2 linked regions of the Peribacillus simplex NBRC 15720 = DSM 1321 genome follow. The protein of the gene in region 1 interacts with the protein of each later gene in a pairwise test. Links are inferred from orthologs where the notes say so. Each region holds a gene or a part of one and is shown on either strand. Other genes may lie near its edges.

The links. Proteins that work in one complex are often made in the same cells at the same time.
Region 2: the proteins of BS1321_RS14950 (region 1) and BS1321_RS21180 interact in binary tests that used the Bacillus subtilis proteins (3 or more experiments, as listed by UniProt). The link is inferred for Peribacillus simplex NBRC 15720 = DSM 1321 from one-to-one orthologs.

The regions. Positions count from the first base shown.
Region 1 is NZ_CP017704.1:3,116,836-3,121,484, forward strand. What follows is about bases 521-3,486. They hold BS1321_RS14950 (PAS domain-containing sensor histidine kinase), read left to right. Parts: upstream 521-1,253; coding sequence 1,254-2,720; downstream 2,721-3,486. Other genes in these bases: BS1321_RS14945 (cell wall hydrolase), read left to right, coding at 679-1,107; BS1321_RS14955 (NADPH:quinone oxidoreductase family protein), read right to left, coding at 2,758-3,486. Also shown: BS1321_RS14940 (DUF1292 domain-containing protein), read left to right, coding at 186-455; more of BS1321_RS14955, read right to left, coding at 3,487-3,750; BS1321_RS14960 (peptidylprolyl isomerase), read left to right, coding at 3,913-4,353. UniProt on the Bacillus subtilis protein: Phosphorylates the sporulation-regulatory proteins spo0A and spo0F. It also autophosphorylates in the presence of ATP.
Region 2 is NZ_CP017704.1:4,395,054-4,399,413, forward strand. What follows is about bases 562-3,238. They hold BS1321_RS21180 (sporulation histidine kinase inhibitor Sda), read right to left. Parts: upstream 2,132-3,238; coding sequence 1,991-2,131; downstream 562-1,990. Other genes in these bases: pssA (CDP-diacylglycerol--serine O-phosphatidyltransferase), read right to left, coding at 562-1,016; BS1321_RS21175 (phosphatidylserine decarboxylase), read left to right, coding at 1,153-1,938; BS1321_RS21185 (YqeG family HAD IIIA-type phosphatase), read left to right, coding at 2,597-3,118; yqeH (ribosome biogenesis GTPase YqeH), read left to right, coding at 3,115-3,238. In the rest of the region: BS1321_RS21165 (M3 family oligoendopeptidase), read left to right, coding at 1-409; more of pssA, read right to left, coding at 477-561; more of yqeH, read left to right, coding at 3,239-4,224; aroE (shikimate dehydrogenase), read left to right, coding at 4,245-4,360. UniProt on the Bacillus subtilis protein: Mediates a developmental checkpoint inhibiting initiation of sporulation (by preventing phosphorylation of spo0A) in response to defects in the replication initiation machinery.

The DNA of each region.
Region 1 (4,649 bases):
AAATAATGAAAAAATGACAAGTGGCTTATGGGATAATACTTTTCTTCCATAATATCTCTTGATTGATTCTTTTCTTGGAAAGAATGGTATTATAATTTTCCAGGGCTAAAATTTGTTTATAAATCGAATAGTCGATATACTATGGAAACAACTCCATTATTAATGGATATGAAAGGAGAGGTAGTATGGGAAAAATTCGTGAAGGTGAGGTTTTCACCCTTACTGATGACAGTGATGAAGGCCATGAAGTTGAGGTTTTAGGATCATTGGATGTAGAAGGAACGGAATATGTTGCAGTAGGTTTGCTTGAAGATATTGAAGAGGATACAGATGAAGATATCGATATTTTCTTTTTCAGGGTCGAAGGCGAAGGTGAACTGCTCGATATCCAATCGGATGAAGAGTTCGAAAAGGTATCATTGGCGTTTGAAGCGGCATTTGAAGCGAAAGAATGACAAGATAAAAGACGGCACAATTTGTGCCGTCTTTTTTATATGTATAAAGAAAGTATTAGCCCCGCCTTCGCCAAATACCATGATAGCCACGCGTGCTATCCAGCCTTACTTAAGTATAGGATTGTTTTATTGATAGGACGTGTACTCCATATGAAGATTTTGTTAATAAACGGAGTATTTTTCCATCCCCGAGGCATAGGATAAAAAAAATGGGGGTGATGGGATGGCCGTTGTAAAGCACACTGATGCCGATATTGCCTTATTGGCAAGATTGCTTAGAGCGGAAGGCGAAGGTGAAGGGGATCAAGGCATGTTGATGATCGGTAATGTAGGAGTCAATCGGATTAGGTCGAATTGTTCCGATTTCAAAGGGTTGAGGACGATTCCAGACATGATTTATCAGGAGCATGCCTTTGAAGCAGTACAGAAGGGGTATTTTTATCAGCGAGCAAGGGACAGGGAAAAAAGACTTGCACGCCGCAGTGTAAATGGTGAAAGGATATGGCCCTCGAAATTTAGCCTATGGTACTTCAGACCACCGGGAGATTGTCCGGCAACCTGGTATAATCAGCCCCTGGTTGGGCGTTTCAAGCTCCATTGCTTTTATGAACCAACAGGTACAGAATGTCCAAATATTTATAATACATTTTAAGGAAGAGGCTGAACCTTATGGGGTTTGGCCTCTTTGTGCATCAATCCTTAACTTGGAGAAATCATATGATAAAACTGGCAAATGATTTACTGATACTGTAAAATTGAGACTGTAAATTTCCGGATAAGAAAGGAATAAAAATATAGATGAGTAAAAGGCTTATTAATTATGGACAAGGGCAAATGGGGGAACAGCCGGAGGATAATACCGAGAAATTTAAGTCTTTCATGGAGAACAACCCGGACGCCATTTCCATTGTTGATCTGGAAGGAAAGACCCTTCAAGTGAATGCAGCTTTTGAAGAGTTTTTCGGTTGGACGAATGATGAGCTCATAGGCATGCCGTTTCCAATTATTCCTGATTTCTTGAAGGAGTCAGTCAATGAATTGCATGACCAAATTAAGTCAGGGGTACAAAAGAAAGGCTTTGAAACGGTCAGGATAAAGAAGGATGGACAGTTAATCGATGTAAGCATCTCCCTGTTTAATATCCGCGATAATGAAAATGAACCGTGTGCATTGGTTTTCGTTTATCGGGATATCACGAATCAAAAACTTGCTGAAGCTGCCTTGAAGGAAAGTGAGCAAAGGTATCGCAGTTTAGTGGAGGTGTCACCTGAAGCGATTTTTGTACATCGCAATGGGATCATCGAGTATATGAATCCCATGGGGGCAAAAATGCTTGGGATGGATAGTGTGGAAGATATTATCGGTAAATCGGTTTTTCAGTTCGTTCACCTGGAGTCCCGGGAAAGTGTACAAAAAAGAATCGAGATCATGAGGGACGATCATCAGGCGGTTGGTTTACTGGAACAAAAGTTCATTCGGCTTGACGGACAAGTATTTTATGGAGAAACACTCGGTCTTCCGATTATTTATAAAGGTCAACCAGCCATACAGGTATTCTGTAGGGATATTACGGAGCGTAAAAAGACCGAAGAGCTGCTCTGTAAATCCAATATGTTATCGGCGGTAGGACAGATGGCTGCAGGCATCGCACATGAAATTAGAAATCCATTAACTGCGGTCAAAGGATTTTTACAATTATTAAGAGAAGACCCTGAGCAAAAGGACTATCTTGAAATGACGGTCAGTGAAGTTGAAAAAATCGAAACCCTTGCCAATGAATTTTTAAGTTTAGCAGAGCCTGAAGTGAAGGTTTGTGAATTCATTCAGCTTAACGATATATTGGATAGTGTGATTACGGTAGCCGAGTTTCAAGCGATTTTGAATGATGTTGAAATCATCAAGGAATATAATATGGATTCGGCATCTGTCTTTGGCGAACCGAATCAGTTAAAACAAGTATTCACGAATGTCGTCAATAATGCGATAGAAGCCATGCCGAATGGCGGCAAACTTCATATACAGTTAAACCATGAAGGAGACTCTGCAATGATCCGATTCATTGATCAAGGCTGCGGAATCTCAACTGAGCGCATGAAGCATCTAGGGCAGCCTTTTTATAGCACCTCTGAAAAAGGAACTGGGTTTGGGCTCATGGTCAGTACTAAAATAATCCATGAGCATAATGGGGAAATTCATTTCAGCAGCGAAGTGGGAGAAGGGACGATTGTAGATATCAGTCTCCCTATCAATGAAAGTTCACAATGAAAAGTGACGAGAAGCCATGCTCTCGTCACTTTTTGGTTTATAGCTTAACGATCGTTCTGCCTCTAGCTTCCCCTTTTAATAGGGTAGGAAGGACGTCAGGCAATTCTTTAAGTGTAATTTCCTGTTGAACGAGCTGTTCTAAATGATCGAGTTTAAAGTCGGTAGCAAGGCGATGCCAAACTTTCAATCTTGTATCCATCGGGCAATTGACCGAATCGATCCCAAGTAGATTAACACCCCTTAGGATGAATGGAAAGACAGTGGCAGGAAGGCTTGTACCAGCCGTTAATCCACTGACCGCAACAGCTCCGCCATACTTGATTTGGCTAAGGACCGACGCTAGCGGTTCACCGCCGACGGGATCCACCGCACCGCTCCACTTCTGTTTGCCCAGTGCCCGCAGCTTGCCATCATATACATCTTCCCGCGAGACAATAGTCTTCGCACCGATTTCCTTCAAGTAACCATGTTCCGATTCTTTTCCAGTACTCGCTTCCACGGAATAGCCAAGTTTGGAAAGGATCGAGACAGCGAAACTGCCAACCCCGCCAGTTGCACCAGTGACGAGAATGCTCCCTTGCTCAGGGGTGAGGTTATTTTCTTCCAATCTCAGAACCGATAAGGCTGCAGTGAAACCGGCCGTACCGATGATCATTGCCTCCTTCATTGTAAGGCCATCAGGAAGCGGGACGATCCACTCAGCCGGAACACGGGCAAATTGACTGTAGCCGCCGGATTGCGAAACGCCAATCCCATAGGAGGTCGCAATGACTTCGTCCCCTTCTTTAAAGCGCGAATCCTCAGATGAAACGACGACACCAGCCATATCAATTCCCGGAACGATAGGATAGCTGCTGACAATGTTTCCATTAGGAATGCTGGCAAGGCTATCTTTATAGTTCACACCGGAATAATGGACACGGATGAGCACTTCGCCTTGAGGTAGATCATCAAGTGATAGTTGCTGAATGTTAACGGTGAATTGATCATCTTGCTTGTTCACGACTAATGCATCAAATTGCTGTATCATGGTTCTTTCCCCCTTTTAATAATGTATCTATCCCATTATAAAAGAAAAAATATCGGAATGTATAATGATACAATTCTAAATAAGTAGCGCTTGCTTTTCTTTCTGCTACTAAAAATGGTACTATTAGATTTGATTCAGTTCATATTAAAGGAGATGTTTTACATGGCTAAAAAAGGATACATACTTATGGCAAATGGAGAAAAGATCGAATTCGACCTTTTCCCGAACGAAGCACCGAACACAGTGGCTAACTTCGAAAACTTAGCAAATACAGGCTTTTATAATGGTGTAGTCTTTCACCGTGTCATCCCTGGTTTCGTAAGCCAAGGCGGAGATCCAACAGGTACAGGTGCAGGCGGAAGCGGCAAGCAAATCAAATGTGAAACAGAAGGCAACCCTCACAAACATGAGGCAGGAAGCCTATCGATGGCACATGCCGGAAAAGATACGGGCTCAAGCCAATTCTTTATCGTGCACGAACCACAACCGCATCTTAACGGTGTTCACACAGTATTCGGTAAAGTGACATCTGGACTTGAAACAGCCAAAGCTATGAAAAATGGCGACAAAATGGAAAAAGTAGAAGTTTTTGACGCTGAATGATGAAAGCGAAAAGAGGGGGCATTATGCTCCCTCTTTTTTTTTGCCATATCCATGGAGGCATTTTTTGCGAAAACCGGGGGAATATAGAGTCACTTTGGTGTAATGCTTTCAGTGAAACGGCGTTTAACACAGATGATCCCATTCATATCAATTTTCTCGAAAATTACATTTGACATGATATCCTCGTTAACCGCTTGGTTAAAAAGGATGAAGAAGATGCCGAGAAATGGATTTCAAGCGAAAGAGACCGTTTTTTCTCCTTATAGATTAAAAAAAGCTGATAACCCCATATGCCG
Region 2 (4,360 bases), 1.3 Mb from region 1 along the record:
TGATGAGAGGAAACAAGGATATGTAAGTGCCGAACGGTTGAATGAACTGATGGTCGATGCACAAAAAGAAGCTTATGGCGATGCTTTAAGTGATTATAATCCAACGTTCTGGGCTTCAAAGCTCCATTTTTATATTACAGGTGTACCATTTTATAATTTTCCGTACACATTCGGATACTTATTCTCATTAGGCATATACGCGAATGCCCTGAAAGAGCCTGCAGGATTCGAAGAAAAATATATCGCTCTCTTAAAGGATACCGGTTCCATGAAGGTCGAGGATTTGGCGGAGAAACATTTAGGCGTCGATTTAAAGACCCGGGATTTTTGGGAAGAAGCGGTCAATGCCTGTATGGAGGATGTAGAAGAATTCATGCGTTTGACCGACCCCCTAGTCCGAAAAGCATAAGGTGGGTTTAAGGCTGGAATATGAACGAAAAAAGCGGATGTCCGGTAAAGGACATCCGCTTTCTTATTTAAACTTTCTTCATTTTAAATGGACTGACCATAAGTAATGATAATATAATCATGAGGGATAAGAAAAAGACCGGATGGAAATACGGGATGGCTAGATAACTTAACGTAGCGATGCAGCCCGCAACCGTAATTGGCACTCCTGTAAAATATCCATTGCTTTCACTAATATTGAAGCGGGCGAGACGAAATGCGCCACAGCCAATATAGAAAACCGTGAAGAGTGTGCCAGGTGCTCCGAATTCTATTAATATTCCTTGGTATAATAATAGAGCTGGTGCGACGCCAAAGGATATGATGTCACACATGGAATCAAGTTGCTTACCCAATTCCGATTCAATGTTGAACTTCCGTGCAACCATACCGTCAAAGCGATCTGCAAGGGCAGCCAGGAAGATCAAAAGCAGGCTTAAATTCAATTGGCCGTGCATCACGGCAATTATTGCAAATCCACCAAGGGATAAGTTCATTAAAGTAAGTATATTTGCTGTTTGTGCTTTCACTTTTTTAATGGTTTGATCTAGGGCGTGTAATAAAAACATCTTTTCACTCCTTTCAAATGAAACAAATTAAAACAAATTATAGTAAACATAAGTATTTATTATATAATAATATTTTATTTAACACAATTTATGCAAGGGATTTTTAGGATAATTTTACAATTTGGAGTGGTTTTATTTGTTTCAGTCTTTTTATCGCATTCTTATTGAACTGACGAATGGTCAGTATTCATCAGGTTTATTAAAGCATTTTAGCCAATCTCGTTGGAGCAGACCCTTAATTTTATTTTATGTAAAAACATTCAACCTTAATCAACAGGAATTTGGTAAGGAGTTAAAAGCTTATACCAATCTTCACGAGCTATTTACAAGGCAGTTAAAGGCGGACGCCAGGCCAATTACGGCAGTTCCTTCTGCGGTAGCTTGTCCTGTGGACGGTGTTCTCGAGGATTCAGGGGAGATACGCGGTGATAAAAAGATCGTCGTTAAGGGAAAGGTATATTCAATGGAGGAAATGCTCGGGGATGAGCTTTTGTTGGAAAAGTACTTAGGCGGCAAATATCTCGTGTTATACTTAAGCCCGAGTCATTACCATCGGATACATGCACCAATTAAGGGTTCTGTAGTCAAACGTTGGACCCTTGGAAGGAAATCATACCCCGTTAATAAATGGGGGATGAAATATGGAAAAGAGCCATTATCAAAAAATTATCGGACAATAACTGAACTTCAAAATGAAGCGGGAAGTCTGGCAATGGTGAAAGTCGGGGCGATGTTCATAAATTCGATCGTCATCACTGATGAATCGGATGAATTGGAAAAAGGACAGGAATTTTCTTATTTCAGCTTTGGGTCCACAGTGGTGCTTCTCTTTGAAAAAGGCAGTTTTGAACTTGAAGGAAACATATCCATTCCCGCAGATGTCCGTGTGGGTGAAACAATCGGATTCATGAGAGCCGTCTAACTTCAAATGAAAATAAGAGGCTGACATTTGATGTCAGCCTATGTATTTCATATTAAAATATTGATCGGATTTTATGCGTTAAGGATCGTCGATGAATTTCCGTTTCTATGAGGCGGATGAAATCGGTACTCAACTTTAAGTTCTGCGCTTTAAAATAGGATTCAAGCAACAGGTCATCAGATAGTTTTTGCATCAGAACGCCATTTACGGCTGCTCACCTCCAGTAGGGATTGCGAGGAATAATTTGGTGTTTACTTGCATATATTGATAAGTCTTCCTTGATGTACCCCTACTGTATCAGAAATAAACGTGGAGAACAATCGTTCTGTTATCCACAGTTAAAAGTGGATAACCTGTGGTTAAGTTGTTTACAAGGTGAACGAAATGGTGCACATCAGTATGGAAAATGTTAGTAAAGTTATCCACAGGTTGGTTATATGAAATTTTTGTCGAAATCTTTTATGAATAATTAGTTCTTTGGTTCTGGTCTGCCTGCAAATTTCCCATTCTTTAATAAAAAATGCCTTTCCATATCTGAAAACATACATTATGATGTTTTTTTACCGTCAGCCCTTCTTTCCTAATTTTTTTTGAAAGTGAGCTGAAAATTCGATATGATGGAGACGGTAAATTTTAATGAAAATATAGAGGTGCCAATATGCTTAAATTATTTTTGCCGAGTGAACATGTTAAAAGCATTTTTAATATAGATCCTCAAGAATTGAAAAAAAGAGGTATTAAGGGAGTCATTACCGATTTGGATAATACTCTCGTTGAATGGGACAGGCCAACTGCCACTCCCGATTTAATCAAATGGTTCGACAATATGCGGGATCATGGGATTTTAGTGACGATTGTGTCCAATAATAATGAAAATCGGGTTCGGGCTTTTTCCGATCCGCTTCACATTCCATTTATCTTCCAGGCCAGAAAACCGATGGCAAGAGCTTTTCATAAAGCCCGTAAGACAATGGGATTGAAATTAGAAGAAACGGTGGTAATCGGCGATCAGTTATTGACGGATGTATTGGGAGGGAACCGAGGCGGGTTTCATACGATCTTAGTGGTCCCTGTGGCACAAACCGACGAATTCAGAACAAGGATCAATCGTTATTTTGAAAGAAAGATCATGGCGTTTTTTAAACGAAAAGGAATGATAGAATGGGAGGATCACAATTGAACAATCATCAAGAATTAGTGTGCATCGGCTGCGGTGTCAAGGTCCAGACTGAAGATCCGAAGGAGTTGGGTTTTGCCCCTAAATCGGCACTGGAGAAAGAGAGCATCGTTTGTCAGCGCTGCTTTAAATTGAAACATTATAACGAAGTTCAGGATGTATCCTTAACAGACGATGACTTCTTGAAAATCTTGAATAAAGTAGGCGAAACCGACTCTTTAATCGTCAAAATCGTCGATATTTTTGATTTCAATGGAAGCTGGCTGCCTGGCCTGCATCGATTTGTAGGAAGAAATGATGTTCTTCTGATCGGAAATAAGGTTGATTTATTGCCTAAATCCGTAAAACCGAACAAGTTGATCAATTGGATGAAGCAATCGTCCAAGGAATTGGGTCTTAACCCGATTGATGTCCTGCTTGTCAGTGCGGAAAAGGGAAAGCACATCCTTGAAGCTGCTGATGCGATTGAGCGGTATCGAAAAGGTAAAGATGTCTATGTGGTGGGCTGTACGAATGTAGGGAAATCGACTTTCATCAACCGTCTTATAAAAGAAGTGAGCGGTGAAGGTGATATCATCACTACTTCCCACTTCCCTGGTACTACCTTGGATATGATCGAAATTCCTTTGGATGATGGACAGGCATTGATCGATACACCAGGAATCATTAATCATCATCAAATGGCTCACTATGTGGACAAACGGGACTTTAAGGTGATTATGCCGAAAAAGGAAATCAAGCCGAGAGTGTACCAACTGAATGAAGGGCAGACGCTATTTTTCGGAGGGTTGGCCCGATTGGACTATGTCTCAGGCGGAAGGCGTTCACTGACTTGCTATCTTTCTAATGAATTGAATATTCACCGTACGAAACTGGAAAATGCCGATGAATTATATAAAAACCATGCCGGGGAATTACTGACGCCCCCACGGCCTGAACAAATCGAGGAGTTTCCGAAGCTGATTCCACATGAATTTTCCTTGAAAGATGGTAAAATGGATATTGTGTTTTCTGGTCTTGGCTGGGTGACGGTCAATGAGCCAGGAGCGAAAATCGTTGCACATGTTCCAAAGGGCGTCAATGTGATCGTTCGCAAATCATTAATCTAAATATAGGGGTCGTCTAGTCTATGAAAAAGATATATGGGGTAATGGGAGATCCAATTGCACATTCGATGTCACCGGACATTCATAATGATGCATTTGAAAAAGAAAATATAGAAGCGGTTTATCATCATTTTCATGT